2 regions of the Pseudarthrobacter sp. CCNWLW217 genome follow, and region 1 is predicted to be linked to the other one. Evidence: riboswitches for the same ligand, from Rfam matches in the RefSeq annotation. Region 1 holds a riboswitch; the other holds the start of a gene.
What was found. Region 1 has a riboswitch for cyclic di-AMP ahead of V9L18_RS15910 (C40 family peptidase). Riboswitches for the same ligand answer to the same signal wherever they lie in the genome.
Positions count from the first base shown of each region.

Region 2: it holds a riboswitch for cyclic di-AMP, as region 1 does, so the genes downstream of both, V9L18_RS15470 (hypothetical protein) here and V9L18_RS15910 (C40 family peptidase) in region 1, are expected to answer to the same signal.

Region 1 is NZ_JBBCBT010000014.1:17,136-24,140, reverse strand. Features, by position in the region: gene V9L18_RS15925 (ribonuclease Z) at 1-41, shown strand, start outside; gene V9L18_RS15920 (dienelactone hydrolase family protein) at 124-1,101, shown strand; gene V9L18_RS15915 (protein adenylyltransferase SelO) at 1,449-2,912, shown strand; gene V9L18_RS15910 (C40 family peptidase) at 2,982-3,839, opposite strand; cyclic di-AMP (ydaO/yuaA leader) riboswitch at 3,843-4,044, opposite strand; gene V9L18_RS15905 (lytic transglycosylase domain-containing protein) at 4,423-5,715, shown strand; gene V9L18_RS15900 (hypothetical protein) at 5,740-5,889, opposite strand; gene V9L18_RS15895 (TraR/DksA family transcriptional regulator) at 5,973-6,329, shown strand; gene V9L18_RS15890 (DNA alkylation repair protein) at 6,284-6,853, shown strand; gene V9L18_RS15885 (DUF1810 domain-containing protein) at 6,878-7,005, shown strand, end outside.
Region 2 is NZ_JBBCBT010000013.1:64,518-71,522, reverse strand. Features, by position in the region: gene V9L18_RS15495 (LysR family transcriptional regulator) at 1-443, shown strand, start outside; gene V9L18_RS15490 (SixA phosphatase family protein) at 421-948, opposite strand; gene V9L18_RS15485 (winged helix-turn-helix domain-containing protein) at 1,197-2,063, opposite strand; gene V9L18_RS15480 (response regulator transcription factor) at 2,768-3,508, shown strand; gene V9L18_RS15475 (sensor histidine kinase) at 3,512-5,023, shown strand; cyclic di-AMP (ydaO/yuaA leader) riboswitch at 5,140-5,299, shown strand; gene V9L18_RS15470 (hypothetical protein) at 5,305-6,021, shown strand; gene V9L18_RS15465 (YdeI/OmpD-associated family protein) at 6,156-6,599, shown strand; gene V9L18_RS15460 (HAD-IA family hydrolase) at 6,580-7,005, opposite strand, start outside.

The DNA of each region.
Region 1 (7,005 bases):
TGGACCGGATCGCCTTCCCTAAACGCCGGCAACCGCACTAAACAACAACCCCCGCAACGTCCGGCGCCCCTTGCCCGTCGCCTGACATCGGAGGAGGATGTTTGGGCATCCCAGGAGGCTCCCATGATCCAGCTTGGCAAGTTTGAGAAGTATCTGATCGAGGAATTCTTCGACGATTACCGTGCCGGGGACATGACCCACCGCACGTTTACCCGCCGCGTCGCTTTCATCACCGGAAGCATGGCAGCGACCTCGGCCGCAATGTTGCTCGTGGGCTGCACCCCCGAAGAAGTCCCGCGGAGCACCGACCCCATGCCCACCCCCTCTCCAACGTCCTCGGCGGCAGGCAAGGGCACCGCGGCCGCCGGTGCCGTCCCCGGAGCCAAGAGCCCGCTCTCCGTTCCCGAGGGAACAACAGGGCTGACGACGTCGACAATCACCTTCCCTTCCAGCGGCACCGACATCAGGGGCTACCTTGCCCGGCCCGACGGGGGAGCGGCCGGTCCTGCAGTGCTGGTCTGCCACGAGAACCGCGGACTCACCCCGCACATCCAGGACGTTGCCCGGCGGTTCGCCAAAGCCGGCTACAGTGCGCTGGCCCTGGACCTGCTCAGCAGGGAGGGCGGGACTGCGGGGATGGATGCCGACGCGGTACCTGGTGCGCTGACGGGCGCCGGCGCCAAACGCCACGTGGCCGATTTCGCCGCGGCCTTTGACTACCTGGCGTCACAGGACTTCGTGGACCCGGCGAGGATCGCCATGAACGGTTACTGCTTCGGTGGCGGAATCACGTGGCAGGCGTCGACGGAGCTCAGCGGGCTCGCAGCCACGGCCGCTTTCTACGGCCCGGCACCGGACCTCAACAAAGTCCCAGCCATCAAGGCAGCGGTCTTCGGCGTCTATGCCGAGCGGGACCAGCGGATCACGGGGGCCATGCCGGCACTGAAGGACGCGTTGGCGGCCAACAACATCACACACCAGTTGACCGTTTACCCGGGCGTGGACCACGCCTTCCACAACGACACCGGTGAACGGTACAACGAGGCCCAGGCAACGGCGGCCTGGAACGACACGTTGGCGTGGTTCAAGCAGCACGTCTGACGCGCGGCGTCACCCGATGGGATGGCCGTGGTGGCACGTGGTTTGCCCGTCCGGTATCTCATGTCCCTGGATGCAGGTCACAGTGGGCGGCTGGGGAAGGTCATGGGCGAGGAAGAAGAGACTGCTCCGCCCGTGTTCAAAACCTGCATCCTCCCTCTTCAGCCAGGGCCGGTGGCTGTGTTTGGCTGAATCGGGCGGTTTCTGTTCCTCGTGCTGATGATGCCCGAACGGATTCTTGACCATGGGTACCGCGACCTTCCCATTACCCTGACTGCCTGGGCAGCGATGAACCGGTACGAAAGATTTTACGCCGCCGGTCCCGCCGCAGGCGCGGGTAGTCTTGAAAGATGAGCACCACAACGCCAACAACGCTCACCTTCGATGGCCGCTTCGCCCGGGAGTTCGAGGAGCTTGCTGTACCTTGGCAGGCCGAGGAAGCTCCGTCCCCGCAACTCCTCGTGCTGAACGAGCCGCTGGCCAGCGAACTTGGCCTGGATCCGGCGTTGCTGCGGACCCCGGAGGGGACGCTAATGCTCATCGGCAACCGGGTCCCGGAAGGTGCCACGCCTGTGGCCCAGGCATACGCCGGGCATCAGTTCGGAGGCTATTCGCCACTCTTGGGAGACGGGCGCGCCCTCCTGCTGGGGGAGGTCACGGATATTCACGGGCGCCTCCGCGATGTGCACCTCAAGGGCTCGGGCCGTACCCCGTTCGCCCGTGCCGGTGACGGCCTCGCCGTCGTCGGTCCGATGCTGCGCGAATACCTCGTCAGTGAAGCCATGTATGCCATGGGCATTCCCACCACACGGTCGCTTGCCGTCGTGGCCACGGGACGGCCAGTCCGCCGCGAAACCATGCTTCCCGGGGCTGTGCTGACCCGCGTTGCGAGCAGCCATCTGCGTGTGGGCAGCTTCCAGTTCGCCCGGGTCAACGGCGACACGGAGCTCCTCCGTCGGCTGGCCGACCACGCGATCAGCCGCCATCATCCGGACGCCGCGAAGGCGGACCAGCCCTATCTCGCGCTGTTCGATGCGGTCATCGCCGCCCAGGCGTCCCTGGTGGCCCAGTGGATGCTCGTGGGATTTGTCCACGGGGTAATGAACACGGACAACATGACCATCTCGGGCGAGACCATCGACTATGGACCGTGCGCGTTTATGGATGCCTTCAACCCCGGTGCGGTCTACAGCTCCATCGACGCCGGCGGACGTTACGCCTACGCCAACCAGCCAGTCATCGCTGAATGGAACCTCACCCGGCTGGCCGAGGCGCTTCTGCCCCTGCTCCACGAGGATCAGGAGCAGGCCGTTGCGCTCGCTGTGGAGTCACTGGGCGCGTTCCGGAAGCTGTACAGTACGGCCTGGTCCACCGGGATGAAATCCAAGCTGGGGCTCGGCGCGGAGGCAAGGGACGACGAAGCGGGGCCTCTGGTGAATGACCTGCTCGCAATGCTTGAAGAGGGGCAGGTTGATTACACCTCGTTCCTCCGGGGCCTCGGGTCCGCAGCCCGCGGTACACCCGGCGCAGCCCGTACCATGTTCACGGACCCAGGAGCATTTGACGCGTGGACCAAGAAGTGGCTCGCCCTGGCACCGGACGCAGACATGATGGACCGGGTGAACCCTGTCTACATCCCCAGGAACCACTTGGTGGAAGAAGCCCTGGGCGCCGCTACCGCCGGCGACCTGGACCCGTTCCACCGCCTGGTGGACGTCCTGACGCAGCCGTACACTGAGCGCCCCGGCCTGGAACGCTACGCCGGTCCCGCGCCTGTTGACTTCGGCAGCTACCGGACGTTCTGCGGAACCTGAGCGAACAAAAACGGGGGACGACGGCGACAGGCGGCTGATTGCCGCCCGCCGCCGTCGAACCGGCCGGACTCACGCTACGCGGACGAAGGACGCTCCCGACAACCAGCTGATGGAGTGGACTTCGGTCTTGTAACCGTCCACGCCGCCGCTAACAACCTGGCCATTGCCGGCGTAGACGCCCACGTGGCCGGCGGTGATGACCAGGTCACCGGCTGCAGGGGTGCCCACCACGGTGCCGTACGCGAAGAATTGGGTGGGTGCCAGGTCTCCCACGCTCTTGCCCACCGAGCGCAGTGCCTTCTCCACCATGGCGGTGCAGTCCTGCTGAACGCCGAGCTGCGAATAGGCGGAAGCCAGGATGGCAGCGCCGAGCGAGCCGGACGGTGCCTGCGCCGCCGGGGCGGCAGTGGAAGCCAGCTGGACGCCGGTGTTGGCCGGGGCAGTGGGCGCTGCGGCTGCCTTCGCCACCGGAGCCGGAGCCGGAGCAGTGTAGCCGGCACCCGGGATCTGGATCTGGTCACCGGGGTAGATGATGGTGGTCAGCGACAGGCCGTTCACAGCCAGGACGTCGTTCAGGGCCACGCCGTAGGCGGCGGAAATTGCGCCCAGGGTGTCGCCTGAGACGACCGTGTGGACGGTGGCTGCGGCGGCCGGAGCGGCAGCCGCGGCCGGTGCAACGGCGGCCGGTGCAGGTGCCGGTGCGCTGGTCTGGCCCTGCACATTGACGGTCCCGGACGAGTCCGGGCCGTGGACGCCGGCCTGCGCCGGGGTGCCAACGCTAAAGAGCAGCCCGGACGCGGCAACTGCGGCAAGTGCGGGCCGGCCGAACGTCAGTGCGCGGGCTTTGGCCGAGGAAGACAGGCCAACCAGGACGGTGGGGCGGACAGAAGTCGCACGATGGCGTGCGGCAGTGGAGTTTTTTGACACGGGTAATCGCCTCTCCCATGCCTGCGGGGTGAGCTGTCGGGTTCGGGTCGGAGACACCCGGCCGGTTACGGCTCCGTACGGGACGGAGCGATATCGACTTAACCCCAAGGCTTCGGAACGAAGCCGTGGAAACGTGGTTCCCCCGTCCCTGCCAGTGAAAGTAACTGGGGTCCCGGTTCAGCGGCAGGGTTCGGCATACTGACGGGAATGCCCCGGCTTGAGCCAGGACACCGCTCGACCATAACCTCTGCTCTTTTGGAATGTCACATTCCGGTAACGGAATGTAGGCCAAAAAGCCACCTTATCTTCGGGTGGGGTTCTTCCGTGTGTGGAATGACGTTGCAGGTCAGGCCCCGATAGCGGCATATGCTGCGAAAGCTGGTGCCGCGTGATGGAAATCACGTAACAAAAGAGGCCGTGTGGCATTTTGATCCTCAGATTGAGGCCTGATGCGTGGTAAAAGAGGCCTGCCCTGCGGCTGCTACGGGAGGGATCTCTGCTGGATAACAATGTTGGACCAGCATCCACTAGGCAAGAGTTTCGCCCGGTAAGCTCACCAACTATGTCCCGGTTTGCTCAAAGAATGAGGCTGCCTGCCGTTGCGGGCCTGCTGGCGGTTGTTTTGGCGGCCCCGCTCGCCACGGCGCCTTCGCATGCCGACGACGATACTCCGCCAGGCGGTTACCCTTCCTGGCAGGACGTGCAAAACGCCAAGCAAAGCGAGGCCGGTAAGGCTGCGGAGGTCACCAGGATCAACGAACTGTTGGGTGGGCTGCAGACGCAGGCTGAGGCACTGGGTGGCGCTGCCGTGACGTCCGCTGCCGAATACGCCGCGGCGGACGCAGCGCTCCAGGCTGCCAGCTCAAGGGTTGACGTCCTCACCGCACAGACTGCACGCGCCACGGCGGAACTCGGGCAGTACAAAAAGGAAATCGGCGCCCTGGCAGCCCAGTCGTACAAGACCGGCGGCACCAATATGGGATTCTTCGTAGCCCTCGACGCCGTCCAGACCAACAGCATCCAGGGTCTGAATATCGTGCAGATCGTCAGCGACAAGACCGCGGCCCTGGTGAACAAATCCGCGGCTGCCGAACGGGTCGCCAGGGCCCTCGCCGATCAGGAAAGGGCAGCGAGGATTGAACGCGAACGGCTGTCAGGGGAAGCCAAGAGCAAGCTCGACGCCGCCCAGGCGGCCCAGCAGGCCATGTCGCGGCAGGTTGCGGAGCAGCAGGAGCACAGCCAGGAACTGACCGCGCAGCTGGCATCCCTCAAGGGCACCACTGCCGCCGTCGAAGGGGAGTTCCGGCAGGGCCAGGCGGCTTTGGCTGCCTACGAGACCGCGCAGGCAGCTAAACGCGCCGCAGCGCAGGAGCAGGCCCGCCAACAGGCCGAGGCGGCGGCCAAGGCCGCGGCCCTGGCCGCCGCCCAGAAGCCGGTAAATCCAGGGCCCGCCGCACCGGCCGGCCCAGCTGCTCCGGCGGAGCCGGCGCCGGCTCCGCCTCCCGCCCCTGGTCCGACGCCGAGCCCGCCGCCCGTCGTCGTCCCTTCCGTTCCTGGCGGTGCCGTCAACGACCCCGCCGGAGCTAAGAGTTACGCTTCGGGCCGGCTGTCCGCCTATGGCTGGGGCCAGGACCAGTTCCTGTGCCTGGCGCAGCTGTGGACCAAGGAATCCAACTGGCTGACCACGGCCACCAACCCCTACTCCGGCGCTTACGGGATCGCCCAGGCGCTGCCCGCCGGGAAGTACGCCAGCGCCGGCAGCGACTGGCTCACCAATTACCGGACGCAGGTCGAGTGGGGCCTCGGGTACATCCGGGACCGTTACACGTCTCCGTGCGGGGCCTGGAACCACTCCGTCCAATACAACTGGTACTGACCCGGCCGGGCGCTGACGCGAAGGCTAGGCGGAGTCCGGTGCTGGTTTGGCAAATTCGGCGGCGCTGACGAATTCAATGCCGACGAAGGCCTGGTCGCCGTCCACCCAGGAGTCATGCCCCGGTGGAATGGTGTAGGAATCACCCGCGGCGTCAAACGGATTACCAGGTGGCATCTGAGGCGCTTACGAGTGACAGCATGCTCCGTTGAGTGCCACTTGTCGAGTCCTGCGAAGGTGCCGCGGCGTAGGCTTTTCCCATGGCTGACTTTGAGCGGTTCCGGATCCTGCTGGAGGAAGAGCGTGCGCGAAAGCTTGCCCTGCTTCCGGCGCTGCGGGCCGACATTTCCTCAGCCAATGCTGCACGCCAGGACTCCAACGTCGACGACGAACACGACCCCGAGGGTGCCACCATCGCCTTCGAGCTGTCCCAGGCCTCGGCCTTGCTACAACAGAGCAGCTCGGGCCTGGCTCAGGTGGAAGCTGCCCTGCAACGAGTTGCCGATGGCACCTACGGCGTGTGCGAGGTATGTGGCGTGCCTATCGCCGAGGGCCGCCTGGAGGCCAGGCCATGGACCCCCTATTGCCTGGAGCATGCCTCCACCGGGCGCCGCTGACGGTAGCCGTGAACCAGACAGTCCTGGATGCCGCGGACTTCATTGATGCCACGCTGCAGAACGAAGGAGCCTGGTACCGGGCGGACGAGGTGGCGTCCCGGATGGGCGGTGCCCTGGGCTCCTATGGTGCGTCGGTGGGGGCGGTCCGGGGAACCGTCCGCGACGCCGGACGGAAGTTCAAGGACCTTGGCCACGATGACGTGGTGGCCTTGGCCTCACTGCTCTGGGGTCAACCAGGTCCCGGCAGGAAGCCCGTCTATGAGCGTCGCCTCGCCGCTGTGGTGCTGCTGCAGTCCCGGGTGGCCATGCTGCTGCACACGGACCTGACCAGGCTCGAGGGCTTTATCAGATCCGCGCACAGCGGTGAGCTGGTAATCCCGCTGATCACCGACGTTGTAGTCCCGCTCCTGAAGGTGCTGGACGGACCTGGCCGGCAGCGCGCCGGCGTCGTGATCACGCGCTGGAGCCAGGACCCCGATGGCTGGATCCGCCACGCAGCATCCCTGACCGCAGAAGTAGCCTGAAACACCTGAGAGAAGGAGACGGAGATGAGCGATCCCTACGACCTCGAGCGTTTTGTCGAGGCTCAAGACCACGGCGGCACCTACAGCCGGGCCTTGGACGAATTGCAGCTGGGCAGGAAGACGGGCCACTGGATGTGGTTCATCTTCCCGCA
Region 2 (7,005 bases), on a different contig from region 1:
TGATACCGGAGCATATGACGCTTGAGTGGTTATGCGAGGACATTGCCGACCTGCTGGTGCACGGCAGCCATCCGCTGGCAGGACGCGGCCACGTGGAGCCGGCCGACCTTGTTGATGAGCAGTGGATCAGCACACCGCACGGCGCCATCTGCAACGAGGCCCTGCTGAGGATTTTCGCCGATCTGGGCCGGGTGCCGGACATCAAGGTCTACGATCCTGACTTCGCAACCCATATTTCCCTTGTGGAGCAGGGAGCGTTCGTAGCACTGGTTCCCCGCCTCGGCAGGCCGGCACTGCCACCTGACGTGGTGCCCGTGCCATTGGTCAATCCCGTCCAGGTCAGGCAGGTGGGAATGGTTTACCGCCGGACCATGACGGCGAGCCCGGCCATCCAGCACGTCTCGGGACTGCTTCGTCAGATCAGTGGGCGCGCGGAACCTTGAACTTGGTGATCCGGGCGTCCTGGCCATCCAGTTCCGCCCAGGATTTATCGGTTTCCAGGACTGTGAGCGCGCTGGTGGGGTACCGGGTGGCGGCGTCCATGTAGGCGTCGTGGTCGGAGTCGCGGGAAGCCAGGTGCATGGCGAGGTCCTGGACGCCAGGCATGTGCGAGATGAGCATCAGCGTAGTGACGGTATCGGGGACATGGTTGACCACGGTCAACATGCGCAGCGCAGAGGCAGCGTACAGGCCGTCCTCCAGCTTCGGCGTCGGCGCCTTATCTCCGAGTTCCGAGCACACCCAAGTGCAGGTCTGCCGCGTCCTGAGCGCACTGGAGCACAGGATGAAGTCGGGGACAATGCCATGCTTGAGCAGCCACCGGCCCGCCAAGGGCGCCTCGCGGTGCCCGCGTTCCTCCAGCGGCCGCTCGTGGTCGGCAACCCCACCCGGCCAGTCCGCCTTGGCATGCCGCATAATCACGAGGCGCTTGATGTGGTGGTCACTCATGTCCCCAAGCCTAGCGCCAGCTCACTTCAGTCGGGGCGGCCGCTAACCAGCAGCCGCGGAGGCCAATACTCACGAGCCCTGAACGCGGAAAAGGGACACACGAAAAAAGGGAGGGCGCTGCAGCGAAGCGGGACATCCCGACAGCGCCGTTGTTGCGCGAGGGACGAGCGCAGGCGCAGAGGGATCGTGCCGCGAAAGCGAAAGCGCCTGCCCCAGCGGGACAGGCGCTTTCGCGCGTTTCTGTAGGACTAGATCGAGTATTCCGGAGCGGCCCAGACAACAACTTCCGGGTGCTCGTAGAAGCGGTAGCCCTGGCCGCGGACGGTTCGCACGGTGTTGGCGAGGCGTCCCAGCTTGGAGCGGAGGCGGCGGATATGGACGTCAATGGTCCGCTCGTTGGGGACTTCCTCGGCGTTGCGCCACAGGCCTTCGAGCAATTCGTCGCGGCCCACGGTGCGGGTGCCGTTCTCCACGAGGTAGTTAAGGAGCTCAAACTCCTTGAACGTGAGGTTCAGGGATTCGCCGTCCAGGTGGACCTCGCGGCGGGCGAGGTCGATCAGCACGCCGGAGGGGCGCGGGTCCTGGGCTTGCTGCTGGCGTGCGGTTTCAGTGCGCTGGCGAGCGTTCACCGTGGGGTCGCCAAAGGTGGAACGGACGACGTCGAGCGCGGACCCGGGGGTGCTGGCCGGCGCGACGGCCACCGCCGCGTAGCTTTCGGCCCCCGACACCAGCGACTGGGCGTAGGCGCGGATTTCCTGGGCAAGCTTGGCGATGGAGGTTCCGGCAGCAGCTGCCGTTTCCTCGTCGATGCCCATGTAGAGCACGAAGCCGCGGGCGACGTTGTCGTTTGCTACCGGGCGGACAGTGTTGGGTCCCGCCACAACCGGCGTGGGTGCGGTGACCGGGGCCGCGTCGGCGGGCTGGACGGCGCGGAGTTGGCCATAAGAGTTGGGGTTGTAGCCCTGCGGGGCGTAGCCGGGAGCGGGGAAGCTGGTACCGGGCGCGGCGGGAGCGAACGCCGGGCGGGCACCGAAACCCTGGCGCAGGCCAGAGGGCTGGGCTGCCTTGGTGGCGTTTCGGACAGAGATGTGGACGTATCCGGATGCAACTGACATGGATTAGTTACCTCAATGTGAATGGCCGTCATCGCGGCTCGAATGCTTGGTTTCCCCGCAATGAGATCTGGGGAGGGGCGCCCGACGCTGGGCTGGGGGGCGAATGCCTAGGAACTTCGCGGGGTGTGAAGGTCAGGCGTGCATTCGACAACAGCGCATGTCGGCAGCAGCGGGTGTGCTGGGCCAATATTCTGCGGCTGCAGGTGCTGTTGAGTTCTTGTTCACAATTGAAGTGTGCAACGTAACAATGCGAACTTGCAAGTAACAATGGACGGATCGTTCCGCATAGTGAGACGAATTCAGAGAATGTGGCTCAGATCACGATTCTGACAGAGCGATAAAATAACAGATGTTTTCCAGAACGATTGGTTGGAAAACCATCTTTCCCGAATATTATTCGCCCGAACCCATAAAAGGGCCACCACAATTCACCAGCGATGGAGTTGCTGAAATACACCCCTTGATTTGCCGTGGTGTCCAGCTCCGCCGCCATCCGGACAAAAAAATTCCACCCCCGTCCGCCCCGGAAACCGCTGGGAGCGTCGAAGGGGGCCTGCTGGACGCCACCAAAGCCAGGGAAAAGTCCCGGTTGATCGTCAGGGGAATCTGCCGCTGGGCAGCTTTCAGCTCGCTAGGCTGGGATTCACAGCCAGCGCACAGGAAGCCTAAAGCGGGGGCTCAACGACGCATCGGAGAGTTGTCCCATGGCCACTTCGCACTCCATGACCAACAACCTTCCCCAACTTACCCACCCGGACGGCTCCCCCATCCGTGCCTTGGTGGTCGACGACGAGCCCAGCCTCTCCGAACTGATGAGCATGGGCCTGCGCATGGCCGGATGGTCGGTGGCCGTCGCCGCTGACGGTCCCGAGGCTGTGAAGCTCGCCAAGGAGTTCCGCCCGGACGTCCTTGTTCTCGACGTGATGCTTCCCGGGTTTGACGGCGTCGAGCTGCTGACCAGGATCCGCGCCTTCGCGCCTGAAGTACCGGCGCTCTTCCTGACTGCCAAGGATGCCGTCCAGGACCGGATTGTGGGTCTGGCTGCCGGCGGTGACGACTACGTGACCAAGCCGTTCAGCATGGAGGAGGTCCTCCTCCGGCTGCACCGGCTGGTGCAGCGATCCGGCGTGGCAGCGATGGACACCGCTGAGCTGGTAGTGGGTGACCTCGTCCTCAACATCGATACCCGCGAGGTGAGCAGGGCCGGCGATGAACTGCAGCTGACTGCCACGCAGTTCGAGCTGCTCCGGTACCTCATGGAGAACCCCAGGCGCGTCATCAGCAAGGCGCAAATCCTGGACCGCGTCTGGAACTACGACTTTGGCGGGCAGGCCAACATTGTGGAGCTCTACATCTCGTACCTGCGCAAGAAGGTCGATGCCGTGCATCCGCCCATGATCCACACGGTGCGCGGCGCCGGATACGTCATCAAACCGGCGGACTAGGCCATGCCCTCACTGCCTGCAGTGGCGCCCACGCATGGCCGGAGCTGGCTGAAGCCCTCCACCTGGCATCTGCGTACACGCCTTGTACTGGTTGCCATGGCCCTGCTGGTGGCCATCTGCGGCGCCGTTGGCCTCTTCAGCTACGCTTCCATGGACTCGTTCCTTACACGCCAGCTCGACGAACAGCTCAGCCAGGCTGCCTCCCGGTCCAACGACCCCGGCCGGCCGCCGCTGGGCGGCTTCAACGGCAGGCCGGACCCGCTGGATTCCCGTGGGCAAAGCGTGGGTACGCTCAACGCCCGGATCCTGAATGGGCAGGTCAACAGCGCCGGATTCCTGGCCTCCGATACCACGCGTTCTCCCCTGTCCGCTGAGGACAAGGAGATCCTGCTGGCCCTCCAGAAGGATTCCCGCCCTGTGGACCGGACGCTCTCCAATGGCGAGTACCGGCTGATTGCAGTGGCAACGAACTACGGTGATGTCCTGGTGACCGGGCTCCCGCTCGCCGGCAAGGAAAGCACCCTCACCTCCCTGGTGTGGACCTTCGTTTTTGTTTCCCTTGGAGGGCTGGTCTTGATTGGCCTGGCCGGGACTATCCTCATCCGGCGCACCATGCAGCCGCTGGAGCAGCTTTCCGAGGTGGCCACACGCGTCTCGCGGCTCCCGCTGGACGCCGGCGAGGTGGCACTCGCGGTGCGCGTCCCGCCGTCGAACTCCAACCCCGGAACCGAGGTGGGCAGCGTGGGGCATGCGCTGAACCTCATGCTCGACAACGTGGCCAACGCGCTGCAGGCCCGGCAGCAAAGCGAGACCAAGGTACGGCAATTCGTTGCCGACGCGTCCCACGAACTGCGCACTCCGCTCACCGCCATCCGCGGTTACACGGAGCTAATGCGGATGACCGAGAACTTCACTCCGGATGGCCGGAAATCGCTGGCCCGGGTTCAGAACCAGTCCGAGCGCATGACCACACTGGTGGAAGACCTGCTCCTGCTCGCCAGGCTGGACGAGGGCCAGCCGTTGAAACTCAGTGAGGTGGATCTGACGCAGCTGGTGATCGAAACCGTCAGCGACGAAAAAATCATCGCACCCGGCCACAACTGGCATCTTGAGCTTCCGGACGAGCCGCTTGCGGTCAATGCCGATGCGTCGCAGCTGCGCCAGGCGTTGGTGAACCTGCTGTCCAACGCCCGCAAACACACTGCTCCGGGCACAACGGTCACCACGGCCGTGATGAGGTCCGACGACGGCAGTGCCGTGGTGACAGTAACGGACGACGGCGCCGGCATCCCGCCGGAATTCGTGGACCACGTTTTTGCCCGGTTTGCCCGCGCAGACGCGGCACGGACTGGATCTTCACGGTCCTCCGGCGCGGCGGCTTCGGAAGGCTCCAGCGGGCTTGGGCTGTCCATTGTGCAGTCCATTGTGGAGGCCCACGGCGGCAACGTGGAAGTGAACTCCCGGCCGGGTCGGACCCAGTTCACGTTGCGCCTGCCGGCGATCAACGGCTCATAGCAAGGCAACGCACCGGCGTCGTGATCTCTGTTACCAAAATGTGACTTAAGCGTCGCGCTCCTGTAGCGTCGATGGGGTGCGGTTCCCTTTGAGCCGCATATCCGGATGACGCCAAGCTCTGCCGCTTCCCGGATTCCGCTTGACCAGGCAGAGGCGGGGGACCCAGAGTCCCGGGCACTTAACTGCCCTTGGGGTGAAGCCAGCACGTGATCTTTCCGTGTGGCCGGATGCCCTCATCCGAACCCGACAGCTAACTCCGCAGGTGTGAGAGGCGATCCATCATGTCTGAATTCAAGGTACAAGCGCGCCCAGAGCGCGGTGCACATAAAGTCAACGGCCGTGGCAAGACCACGGCGCAACACACAAAAGCTTCGTCCCTGGGCAAGCGTGCAGCCGTTTTCGGTGCGGCCTGCGCCCTCCTCATCGGGGTCGGCGCAGCAGGCCAGGCTTCCGAATCCATGACTCCGGTGGCGGTCAGCGGGACCCAGTCCTCGGCGGCAGAGCTTGAATCCAACTTGAGGCTGGAAAAGGCCGAGATGCGGGCCAACCCGGCCCCTGAACCAGCTCCGGCCGACATCAGCGTTGCCCCGCAGGCCGCCGAACCGGCACCAGCACCGGCACCCGCACCAGCACCGGCACCCGCACCGGCCCCCGCCCCTGAGCCCGCACCGGCCCCCGTCGTCGCCGTCAACGATCCGGCCGGGGCCCAGGCCTATGCGGCGAGCCAGCTTGGCAGCTATGGCTGGTCAGCCGACCAGATGCAGTGCCTGCAGACGTTGTGGACCAAGGAATCTGATTGGACCACCACGGCCACCAACGCGAGCAGCGGCGCGTACGGCATTGTCCAGTCGCTGCCCGCCGAGAAGATGGCGAGCGCCGGGGCGGACTACCTCACCAACTACCGCACGCAGATCAACTGGGGCCTGAACTACATCCAGGAGCGCTACCAGTCGCCGTGCGGCGCGCTGAATTTCCACTTGTCGAACAACTGGTACTAAGCCGGTAATTGCGGCTTCCGCCATCCGAAGCAGCAGGCCCTGAATCCCCCGGTTCAGGGCCTGCTGCTTTTTGGCGTTGTATGTTCGCGGGGGCCGGACTTCCCTGACCTGCGGCTCCGGGCCATACTGGGGCCATGAAATTCACCACGACTATCCTGGGCAGCGGCAACAAAGCTGGTATTGAGGTTCCGGAGGAGGTTGTGACTGCCCTGGGCGCAGGCAAGCGCCCGCCGGTAGTGGTAACCATCAACGGCAAGAGCTACCGGAGCAGCATCGCGGTGATGGGCGGGCAGAGCCTGGTTGGGGTGAGCACCGCCAACCGGGAATTCACCGGCGTAGAGGCTGGCGACACTGTTGAAGTGGATCTGGAACTCGACACGCAGCCCCGGATCATTGAAGTCCCGGATGACCTGGCCGCAGCCATGGCCGCCGAACCGGATGCCCAGGCGTTCTATGCCACCCTGAACTACAGCGCGCAGCGACGTTATGTGGAGCCGCTCGGGGATGCCAAAACGGAGGAAACCAGGGCGAGGCGGATCGCGAAGGTCGTAGCCGACCTCAAAGCCGGAAAGAAATAATCCGCCGACCTGCGGCGTCCGTTTCCACCGAGGCCGTGACCGCGGTGTAATCCGGGATATGGAGCACTCCCGCCGGTAATTCGCCCGTGTTTGGGCCCACCGCCACGGTCCGGATGCCCGCAGCCACTCCGGCCGCGATTCCAGCCGGGGCATCCTCAAAGACCACGGCATCCTCCGGCTCCACGCCCAGCAAACCGGCAGCGGTCAGGTAGCCTTCCGGATGCGGCTTGCCGCGCGTCACGAGGTCAGCCGTCACGGCAACGGCAGGCATGGCCAGTCCAGCGGCATCCATGCGGATGTCAGCCAGGATCCGGTCCGCCGACGTCACCAGGGCCACGGCCTCCGCGGGCAGGCTCCGGAGCAGTTCGGAGGCACCGGGCAGCGCAACGATGCCGGCAGTCCGCAC